2 regions of the Oxobacter pfennigii genome follow, and region 2 is predicted to be linked to the other one. Evidence: riboswitches for the same ligand, from Rfam matches in the RefSeq annotation. Region 2 holds a riboswitch; the other holds the start of a gene.
What was found. Region 2 has a riboswitch for S-adenosylmethionine ahead of OXPF_RS01415 (homocysteine synthase). Riboswitches for the same ligand answer to the same signal wherever they lie in the genome.

Region 1: linked by a shared signal. The riboswitch ahead of metA (homoserine O-acetyltransferase MetA) and the one ahead of OXPF_RS01415 (homocysteine synthase) in region 2 are both predicted to bind S-adenosylmethionine.

The regions. Positions count from the first base shown of each region.
Region 1 is NZ_LKET01000027.1:16,614-22,144, reverse strand. Features, by position in the region: gene lspA (signal peptidase II) at 139-591, shown strand; gene metA (homoserine O-acetyltransferase MetA) at 813-1,730, opposite strand; SAM riboswitch class I at 1,799-1,919, opposite strand; gene OXPF_RS06185 (uroporphyrinogen decarboxylase family protein) at 2,109-3,488, shown strand; gene OXPF_RS06180 (MFS transporter) at 3,510-4,853, shown strand; RNA gene rnpB (RNase P RNA component class B) at 4,948-5,267, opposite strand; tRNA gene OXPF_RS06175 (tRNA-Ser) at 5,289-5,379, opposite strand.
Region 2 is NZ_LKET01000014.1:109,424-114,954, reverse strand. Features, by position in the region: gene OXPF_RS01430 (homoserine dehydrogenase) at 1-1,259, opposite strand, end outside; SAM riboswitch class I at 1,356-1,475, opposite strand; gene OXPF_RS01420 (YbaK/EbsC family protein) at 1,574-2,032, opposite strand; gene OXPF_RS01415 (homocysteine synthase) at 2,176-3,462, opposite strand; SAM riboswitch class I at 3,570-3,687, opposite strand; gene OXPF_RS01410 (cysteine desulfurase family protein) at 3,939-5,072, shown strand; gene thiI (tRNA uracil 4-sulfurtransferase ThiI) at 5,074-5,531, shown strand, end outside.

The DNA.
Region 1 (5,531 bases), on a different contig from region 2:
TTAGAATTTTTGATTGTTTGAGCGAAAGTAAGTTTAAAAATTCTAGCATTTTCAAGACAGAGAGCTTTAGAACTTGCAGAATCCGAACATAGTAAATGATTGTTCAAGACGCAGCAGCCCAACTAAGGAGGATGGACTATGCTTTGGACTGCGATAATAATTTTGATAATAGTGCTGGATCAGGCTACCAAATATATTATATCGGGTGCCATACCATTGAATGATTCGGTAACGGTAATTGACGGATTCTTTTATATATCCCATGTGCTGAACAAAGGGGCAGCCTGGAGCATTCTGCAAAATAAAAGGTACTTTTTCATAGTTACAACGGTGCTTGTGTGCATATTCATAGCTTATTACCTTTTCAGGCTTAGAAATAAGATTGTAAGGACGGCATTGTCCTTTATAATGGGAGGGGCCATAGGAAATTTAACTGACAGGATTATGACAGGCAGCGTAGTAGATTTTCTGGAATTTCATTTTGGAACCTATATATTCCCTGTGTTTAACGTGGCGGACATATTTATAGTGACAGGCACAATACTTTTGGCTTACTGTATTTTAACATCAAAAGAAGAATTCAATTTATAAAGAACAAAGAGGCTGTGGCATTATGAACAACATAAACGAGCAATTGTGAGAGTTCTGAACAAGTTCTTGGTAACGCTGCCGAAGAAAATACTTAGAATTTTAGATTGTCTGAGCGATAGTGAAGTTTAAAAATTCTTGTATTTTCAAGGCAGGGAGCCTTAGAACTTGCAGAACGCGAACATAGCCAATTGAGTGTTCAAAATGCCACAGCCCCTTATCTTTTACTCCAGTGCGTTTAAATCATATGGTGTCTCCTGGTATACATAGTAGTTGAGCCAATTTGCATATAAAAGGTTTGCATGGCTTCTCCACCTTGAAACGGGGGCTTTTGCCGGGTCGTCATCCTTGAAATAATGCTTTGGCACCTCTATGGGAACACCCTTTGCAACATCTCTGTCGTATTCTGCCTTCAGGGTTAAAGGATCATATTCGGGATGGCCGGTTATAAAAATCTGCCTTCCGTCCTTTGAAGCTACCAAATATACGCCCGACTCTTCCGATTGGGCAAGAATATCAAGGCTTGGCATCTTAACTATATCCTCTTTTCTTATTTCCGTGTGCCGGGATTGCGGCACATAAAATTCATCATCAAACCCTCTTAATAGCTTTACTCCCAGTTTTTCAACGGTATGGGGGAATACACCGAACATTTTTTCCTTGAGGGGGTATTTAGGTATTCCATAATGGTGATAAAGTCCTGCCTGGGCTCCCCAGCATATGTGCAACGTGGAATATACATTGCGGAGGCTCCAGTTCATAATCTCCTTAAGCTCATCCCAGTAATCCACTTCATAAAATTCCAGATGTTCAATAGGAGCTCCCGTTATTATCATGCCATCGAATTTCTCATGCTTTATGCTGTCAAAGGTGGTATAAAAGTTCTTAAGATGCTCTGCCGGGGTGTTCTTGCTTTCGTGGTCCTTTGGCAGAAACAGCGTAATATCCACCTGAAGGGGTGAATTGGCGAGAAGCCTTAAAAGCTGCGTCTCCGTTGAAATTTTTGTAGGCATCAAATTTAATATGGCTATCTTTAACGGGCGGATGTCCTGATGGTAAGCCCTGTCTTCACCCATCACGAAAATATTTTCACTGTTAAGTACTTCAGCTGCCGGAAGGTTATCCGGTATTTTTATTGGCATATAAAAAACCTCCTTCATACTCGATTGTCAATGAAAGAGGTTTACACGCAAAATAAAGCAGACTACCTCTCTCATCTCGCCTCTGAATAAATGAAATTCAGCTGCAGGAATTGGCACCTTTTCAGGTGAATGGACCTGAAGGTTGCCGAGGTTTCATCGGGCCAGTCCCTCAACCTCTCTGGATGAGAACGTGTTCTCATAGATTTTTTTTTATAATATCAACTATTATATGCGGTGTCAAGATATTTTAAGCTGGTGCGGATTAATTATTTTGTTCTAGGTCTTTATCAATTTCAATAAGATATTATGAGCTATTTAAATTTCTATGTGACTTAAGTCCCATAAGAAGGAGAAATATTTAAGGGGTGAATGGAAAATATGTCCGATGTAAAAGTATTAGCAAAAGAAAGAGAAGATATGTACCGCAATTTATTAAGCGGGAGAATTCCGTCAAGGATCCCAATAAGCGGTGCCATGGGCTTAGATTCAGCTATTAAGTATTGCCAGATGGATGTGGCGGAAGTATATTGGGATTTTTCAAAGGCAGAAGCAGCGCTGGATAAGGTATGTCAGGACTTTCCTTCGGATTCGGCACCGGGTGTAGGGCGAAGGTACCCTTCATATTACCAGATTCTAGGCTCTAAGCCTTTTATAATGAGCTCTGACGGAACCATGCAGCATCCCAATGTAGCAGGTATGACGGCGGAAGATTATGATGATTTCATAGCTTCGCCATATGATTGCATTGTAGATAAGATTTTACCGCGCTTATATACCGGACTTGACACAGACTCTAACACAAAAGCCATGACGCTCTCCAAAGCAATGAAGGTTCAAAGCGATGATGCGGCGGTAATCGGAGGCATAAGTGCAAGGCTGAATGCCAAATACGGATTTGTATCAATGGCCGGCGGTGCAACAACGGGTCCCTATGACTTTATGGCCGACTTTTTCAGAAGCTTTACAGGAATCTCATCCGATATTAGAAGAATCCCCCAAAAGGTTATAGAAGCATGTGAAGCTATAACACCCATCCTTATTAAAAAAGGAAAGCCATTGGGCCCTTCAACCTTCGGCCAGGTAGGCATACCCCTCCATATGGGCCCCTTTATGAGAGAAAAGGATTTTGAAAAGTTCTATTGGCCCACATTGAAAAAACAGGTGGAAGCAATAACCGAAATGGGCATAAATGTAAACCTCTTTGTAGAGCATGACTTTATGAGGTTTCTGGATTATTTCTATGAGCTGCCTCCCCATACCATCCTCCGTTTTGAATACGGTGATCCCAAAATCGTTAAGGAGAAGCTGGGCAAAAAGCATATATTAAGCGGTTTTTATCCTCTTGTAATGCTTCACTCGGCCACGAAAGAACAATGCATAGACAAAGCCAAGGAATTGATTGATATACTTGCACCCGGCGGAAATTATATGTTCGGCTTTGACAAGGGCGCCATGGATATGCACGGCAGCATATCCGAAAACTTAAAAGCCGTACTTGAGTATGTATATATAAACGGAAGATATGATGACTATTATAAAGGCGATAACAAGGACCCCCATGAAGCTTTAAAGCTAAAAAGGCGCAGCGAGATAATCAATGAAATAGATAAAAGCATAAATTCAAAGTACTTTACAGTATGGGAAAAATATAGAGAAAGCCATCCGGAGCTTGATGGAAGGCCCTTAAATATAATAGGACCTAAAATTCAAAAATATGAAGATATGATGTTTAACTTTATAATCAATCTTTGTTCTTAAATATATATAGGAGGTTTAAGAATGTCTAAGCTGCCAAAAAGAGTTTATATCGCATACGGATATCAGGAATTTGCCATGGGTTTTGCGACAACAATGGGAACTCAGTATTTTCCTTTCTTTTTGACCGATGTTGCAATGGTATTGCCGGCTGTCGCGGCAACAATCCTGCTTATCGGAAGAGTTGTTGACACAGTTGACGTACCTCTTATAGGAGCGCTGGTTGAAAAAAGCAATATGCCATGGGGTAAATACCGCTCATGGCTTTTTGTAGCCCCGCCCTTAATTATAATTTTTAACCTGCTCATGTTTACCGATTTTAATGTAAGCCTGCCTGTAAAGGCTGCCTATCTCACAATTGCATATATAATGGGCTATGTTTTTGTCAACTTTACAACCACTTCCCGCCTTACAATGCTTCCGGTATTTACCTCGGACCAGACCGAAAGAGCAGCCCTTTCCGCAAGCAGAGGCCAGGGTGCCGCCATAGGACAGCTGGTAAGGGGTGCTATAGTATTGCCGCTGGTCTTATTCCTGGGCGGCGGTGATCAGACTAAGGGATATTTTTTAACCGTGCTGGTATTCGGAGCGGTAATCATATCCGGATTATATTACATTGCCTATCTTGCAAAGGATTATGATAAACCCATGCCGGGAAGAAAGCCTGCCACGCTAAAAGATATGGTTATAGCCGTAGCCACAAACAAACCGCTGCTTTTATTAGTGATTGCGGATATTTTCAGATTGACCGCAACAAACGTCCTCATGGGTTTGGGTATGTATTATTTTAAATATGTCGTAGGAAATCTACTGCTCTTTGCGGTGTATGCGCCTATTACAGCAGGCTGTATGCTTGTGGGAGCCACAACGTCAAGGTTTTTAACCAATAAATATGATAAAAGAACTGTATACAGAATGGGAATAGTAGTCTGGGCCATAGGGATGATTTCTGTTTATTTATTTGCCGGCAGCAATGCGGCGGTATTTATCGCGCTTGTAGGATTGGCACAGTTCGGCATGGCTATATCCAATGCCCCGTCCGCCGCATTTTACTCAGATACTGCCGATTATAGTGAATGGAAGACAGGAAAAAGCGTAAAAGCCCTCAATATGTCCTTACTGCTCATACCAATAAAGGCCGGCGTGGCAATAGGCGGCTCGGTGGCAGCTTTCGGCCTGGCAACCATAGGATTTAAGGCAAATGAGGTTACGCCTGAAGTAGTGCAGGGATTAAGGGTTTTGATATCGGCAGTTCCAAGTGTAATTGCTGTTATTGCCATTATATTTATGACTATTTACAGCCTGGATAAAAACAAGATGGCTGAAATACAGGAGGAATTAAAGCAAAGAGCAGCGCAAAAATCATAACAGCAGATAGCGCCAAAATAAAAAATCGCCGGGTTACCCGGCGATTTTTTATTTTGGCGCACTTAATTTTAGTGCATATAAAGATATTAAGCAATACGGTAAGCCACTTTCTGTCGCGGACAATCATCTGTCTACCATTTCTGGTCCCCCGCTAGTTTTATTCCCTTGAGGGGGTTCCCCTACCTTAATTTGGGTTTCTGCATTGAGGGGTTTACAAACGTTCCACCTTCTCCGTCGCCGGAAAAGCTCGTCTCTGTTGCACTTTCAGGATACTCATGCCTCAGTGAGTGCATTTTCTCCGCCGTCGGGTTGCCCCGCCCTCCCTTGCGAGAGGCTCAATCCTATTGGCGCAGGCATCTCAGCCTGCGGCAGTGTGGACTTTCCTCTATGTTGCCATAGCGATTGTCTGTATTACTTAAGTCTCTTTCATACTAATGGCGGAGGGTACAGGATTTGAACCTGCGCCAGCCTTACGACTGCTAACGGTTTAGCAAACCGTCCTCTTGAGCCACTTGAGTAACCCTCCATAGTAATTTGTCATTAAGCTAGATATTTATTATATAACTATTTTGATAATTTTAAAAGGTGTAAATGTTAGAATTTTACCCACAATCTAAAATAAATATTGCATATTTAAAAAAAGCCGCTATAATATCTGTAAATTTTAAGGCCTTATAA
Region 2 (5,531 bases):
TCAACTTTATCAACATAATGAATATCCATTATCTTGTTTAAAGCTTTATCTAAATTTGTTTTTGACGTACAGCCGGTCTTTAACGCAAAATAAACAGTATTCTGAGATTCAACGTTTTTAATAATATTTAAAATATTGATATCATTTTCTGCAAATATGGATTTTATTTTATCGAAAACATGGGGAATATTCCCGGCACTAGCCCTGATATAATATGATGATACGACTTCTTCAGCAGAGCAGACCTTCTTTTGAATAGTATCATTTTTAAACAGCCTTTTGAAGGGTAAATCCCTTTTATTTCTCAATATGGATATTATATCTCCCACTACTGCACTGCCGGTTGGCAAATCTCCTGCCCCTCTTCCGTAAAACATCAAGTCCCCTGCGGCATTCCCCTTAATTAGGATTGCATTAAAGGAATCCTTAACATTTGAAAGTGCGTGGAAAGCAGGCACCATTGCCGGATGAACCTTAAGCTCTAATTTATCACCTTTATCCCTGGCAACAGCCAGAAGCTTGATTGCATACCCTAATTCTTGTGCATATTTAATGTCTATTGATTCAATGTTTCGAATTCCTTCTCTGTGGATTGTATTAACATCAATTTTTGTATCAAAAGCAAGGGAAGCTAATATTAAAAGCTTGTATAAAGCATCATAGCCTTCCACATCGGAAGTAGGATCTGCCTCGGCAAGTCCATTTATTTGTGCTTCCTTTAAAGCGTTCTGGAAATTCACTCCATCATCGGCCATCTTAGAAAGAATGTAATTTGTTGTGCCGTTTACAATACCTATAATTTCTTCGATTTTATTGGCAGTAAGACTTTCGGTTATATTTTTAATTATAGGTATACCGCCGCCGACACTTGCTTCAAAACATAGTTGTACCCCTTTTTCATAAGCGGCAGAAAAGAGTTCTTCTCCTGCAGTGGCAATCAGAAGCTTATTTGCTGTAACAATATGCTTTTTATTTTCAATTGATCTTAGTATATAATCTTTGGCAGGGTCCATTCCGCCTAATAATTCTACGACAATCTTTACACTGTTATCATTTAATATATCATCCGGATTTGCAGTCAATATCCCTGGAGGTATTGAAATACTCCTGTCCTTATTAAGGTCTCTGACAAGTATCTTTGAAACTTCTATCTCGTACCCGGAGCGTTTTTTAATTTCTTCAATATTTGTATTTAATATTTTCCATACACCTTTCCCCACATTGCCTAAACCTAATAGTGCTATCCTTACCTTATCCACGATTTAACCTCCAATAATGTCAAATAAAAAAACCTCTTCATCTTTAAAGCTTAGGATGAAAGAGGCTTGGTTATCAGAACCTGAATAAGGCTTCCTCTCTCATCTACCGCTTGGATTTTTAAAATCCAGCGCAGGAGTTGGCACCTTTTCAGATAAATGAACCTGAAGGTTGCCGAGGCTTCATCGGGCCAGTCCCTCTGCCTCTCTTGATGAGAATTGAATAATTCATTTTTAAAATATACTAACATTTAACTTATCATATGTCAAGTTTGATATATGTCATATAAGCAAACCTAAAACGATAACCCTGCACGTTACTGGCATATATCAACCCAAATTGCATCCGTAAGCTCCTGCATAAGTGACGGAGATATCTTTAATGCTGCTGTTTTTGAACCGGCAGCAGGATATACAAATTTAAATTCTTTGATGGAAATATCAAGATAGATTTCGAGTCCATTTTTTAATCCGAAAGGTGTCAACCCTCCTACAGGATGGCCGGTAATATCTGAAACCTCATCGTGCTCAAGCATCTTTGCTTTAATACCAAAGTATTGTTTGAATTTTTTATTGTCTATTCGGCAATTACCGCTCATAACTATCAAAATATTTCTGTCTTTCAGTTTAAATGCAAGTGTCTTGGCAATTAGCCCGGGTTCAACTCCTAAGGTTTTTGAAGCCAAATCCACAGTTGCACCGCTGTCAGAAAGTTCAAATACAGGATCCGGTAAGCTTCTCTCAAGAAAAAATTGTCTTACCTCTTTCGTACCCATACTTACTCCTCTTTTCATTGCTATTTTATATTACAAATAAGGGGGACTCTCCGATAAATAGAATAGTTCCAGAAGAGCCATAATTTTAAATTATATAGAGAGTCCCTTTTAGGTTGTGAAAAAAGTTTTATATAATAATACTATTAGCCTATTTTATTAAGAGCCTGATTTAAATCATATATTAAATCATCAGCATCTTCAATACCTATAGATAATCTGACTTGATCAGGTGTAACACCTGCAGCTTTCTGGTCTTCCTCTGAAAGCTGTGAATGAGTTGTGCTGGCAGGATGGATAACCAGGGATTTCGCATCGGCTACATTTGCAAGGAGTGAGAATATCTCAAGGCTGTCAATAAATTTCTTCCCTTCTTCAATTCCGCCTTTTACACCAAATGTAAATATAGAGCCTGTGCCATTGGGGAAATACTTTTGCGCTAAATCATAGTATTTGTTTCCTTTTATATTGGGATAATTAACCCATGAAACATTAGGGTGGTTCTGTAAAAACTCTACAATTTTCTTTGTATTGGAAATATGTTTTTCCACTCTTAAAGATAAAGTCTCAAGTCCCTGAAGGAAGAGGAATGAATTGAAAGGGCTTAAAGCTGCTCCTGTATCCCTTAAAAGAACTACTCTTGCTTTTAAAATGTAAGCTAATCCTCCGAAGGATTCGGTGTATTTAATTCCATGGTAGCTTGGATCCGGTTCAGTTAATCCGGGGAATTTTCCGCTTGCTGCCCAGTCAAATTTACCTGAATCAACGATTACCCCGCCTATGGATGTTCCGTGTCCGCCAATGAATTTTGTTGCAGAATGAACCACTATATCAGCACCATATTCAATTGGCCTTATCAAATAAGGTGTACCGAAGGTGTTGTCTATAATCAGAGGTATTCCGTTATCGTGAGCTACTTTTGCAACAGCTTCAATGTCGATTAAGTTTATTCCCGGATTGCCTATGGATTCTATATACAAAGCCTTTGTTTTATCATTAATTGCCTTTCTGAAATTATCTGTATCATCTGGATCTACAAATATGGTATCAACGCCGTATTTGGGCAGTGTATATTTAAATAAGTTATATGTTCCGCCATAAAGAGTACTGGCTGATACTATGTTATCTCCTGCCTGGGTAATGTTTAATATTGCATATGTTATGGCTGCAGAACCTGAAGCTACTGCCAGAGCGCCGATTCCGCCCTCTAGGGCAGCTATTCTTTTTTCGAATACATCGGTAGTTGGATTCATTATCCTTGTATAAATGTTGCCAAATTCCTTTAATCCAAAAAGGTTTGCTGCATGCTGGGTATCATTGAATACATAGGAAGTGGTCTGATAAATTGGAACAGCTCTTGAACCTGTAGTTGGATCAGCCTCTTGACCGGCGTGTACCTGCAGGGTGTCAAATTTTAATACTCTTTCGCTCATTATTATCTCTCCTTTTAAATCATTATGTTTTTTATTAATAAAATTAAACCTCTTTCACCTGATCGAGAGGATGAAAGAGGTTGTATATACAAAAATGTAAGTTATCCCTCTCATCTTTCGACCCAAGCTTAACCAGGGCGCAGGAGTTGGCACCTTTCCAGGTAAATGAACCTGTTGGTTGCCGAGGTTTCATTGGGCCAGTCCCTCAACCTCTCTGGATGAGAACATTCTCTATTGAATTTTTTTAATATTAGCATCTTATATTTTCGTTGTCAAGGGCATATTTTCAGCATTTCTTAAGCATAAAAGGCAGTAAAATCCGTAAAGTCATTGAAAATACTATATTAATCCGGTATGATTAGTAGGTTATGAAAATTTAAAATAATAAAATTATTTTTATTGAACAGTATATTTAAAGAATAAACAAATTAATTTATTATATATATTAGGTTATTTGCAATTAAGAGGTGAAATAAATGGAAGTATATTTTGATAACAGCGCCACTACAAAACCTTACGATGAGGTTATAGATACAATGGCTGAGATAATGAGAAACTATTACGGGAACCCTTCTTCTGCCCATTCTTTAGGCTTAATGGCTGAAAAAAAACTCAATGAGGCCAGGGAAGCTATTGCAAAGACTTTGAATGTAAGCGCCAGTGAAATAGTTTTCACTTCGGGCGGCAGTGAAAGCAATAATTTTTTGCTGACTGGGTTTGTTAAAGAAGGGGCTCACGTAATAACAACAAAAACAGAGCATCCCAGCGTATTGAATACTTGTATGGAGATGGAAGGCAGAGGTGTTGAAGTAACTTATCTCAATGTAGACAATGAAGGGAAAATAGATTTAAATGAATTGGAAAAGAGCATAAATAAAAATACCCAGCTAGTAAGTATAATGCATGTAAACAATGAAACCGGCATCATACAGGACATTGAAGCCATAGGAAAGCTTATAAAAGAAAAAAGCAGCAGGGCAAAATTCCACGTAGATGCAGTACAAAGCTATGGTAAGCTTAACATAAACATACAAAGTTCAGGTATCGATCTTTTGTCTGCCAGCGCTCACAAAATACACGGACCCCGCGGCGCGGGAATTGCTTATATAAGAAAAGGCCTTACCCCCAAACCACTTATATATGGAGGCGGGCAGGAGAAAAGGCTGAGGTCCGGCACCGAAAACCTTGCAGCTTATGCCGGATTTGCTAAAGCCGTAGAAATTATATATAAAAATAGAGAGAAAAACTTTGAGCATGTATTGAATATTAAGAAACATTTTCTAAACTCCATAGCATCAATGAAGGGTATAAAAATTAACGGACAGCATATAAATGATTTTTCACCTTATATATTAAGTATATCTTTTATTGGAGTTAGAGGAGAAGTGCTGCTTCATATGCTAGAAGCAGAATCGGTGTTTGTATCAACTGGTTCAGCCTGTGCGGCAAGAGATACTAAAGACAGCTATGTGCTCAAAGCAATAGGATTAAAAAACGAGGAAATAAAAGGAACAATACGCTTCAGCTTCAGTGAATTTAATACATTTAGTGAAGTGGATAAAGCCATAAACGCATTAAGTAAATGCCTTAAATTTTTAAGGAGGGGTTAAAATGAAAGAACTTTTATTATTAAAATATGCCCCGGAAATATTCTTAAAGGGGCTTAACAGAAATACATTTGAAAAGAAGTTGAAGAACAATATTGATAATGCATTGAAGGGTTTGGATTATGAATATGTTACGGATTCCGGAAGGACGCTTCTTTATTCTGAGAACTTTAATGAGATTATTGATAGATTGAAAAAGGTTTTTGGAATCACTGAAATCTGCATAGTTACCCAGGTAGAGGCTGATATGGATTCAATAAAAGCTCAAGCATTTAAAGAGGTTAATGATAGCTTTTGCTCTACCTTTAAAATTGAAACAAACAGGGCTAATAAAAAATTTGTTTTAAATTCCATGGAAGTCAGCAGAGCCGTAGGAGAATATGTGTTAAACAATGTGGATGGTATATCCGTAGATATACACAATCCCAAATGCGTTGTTAATGTGGAAATCAGAGAAAAAGC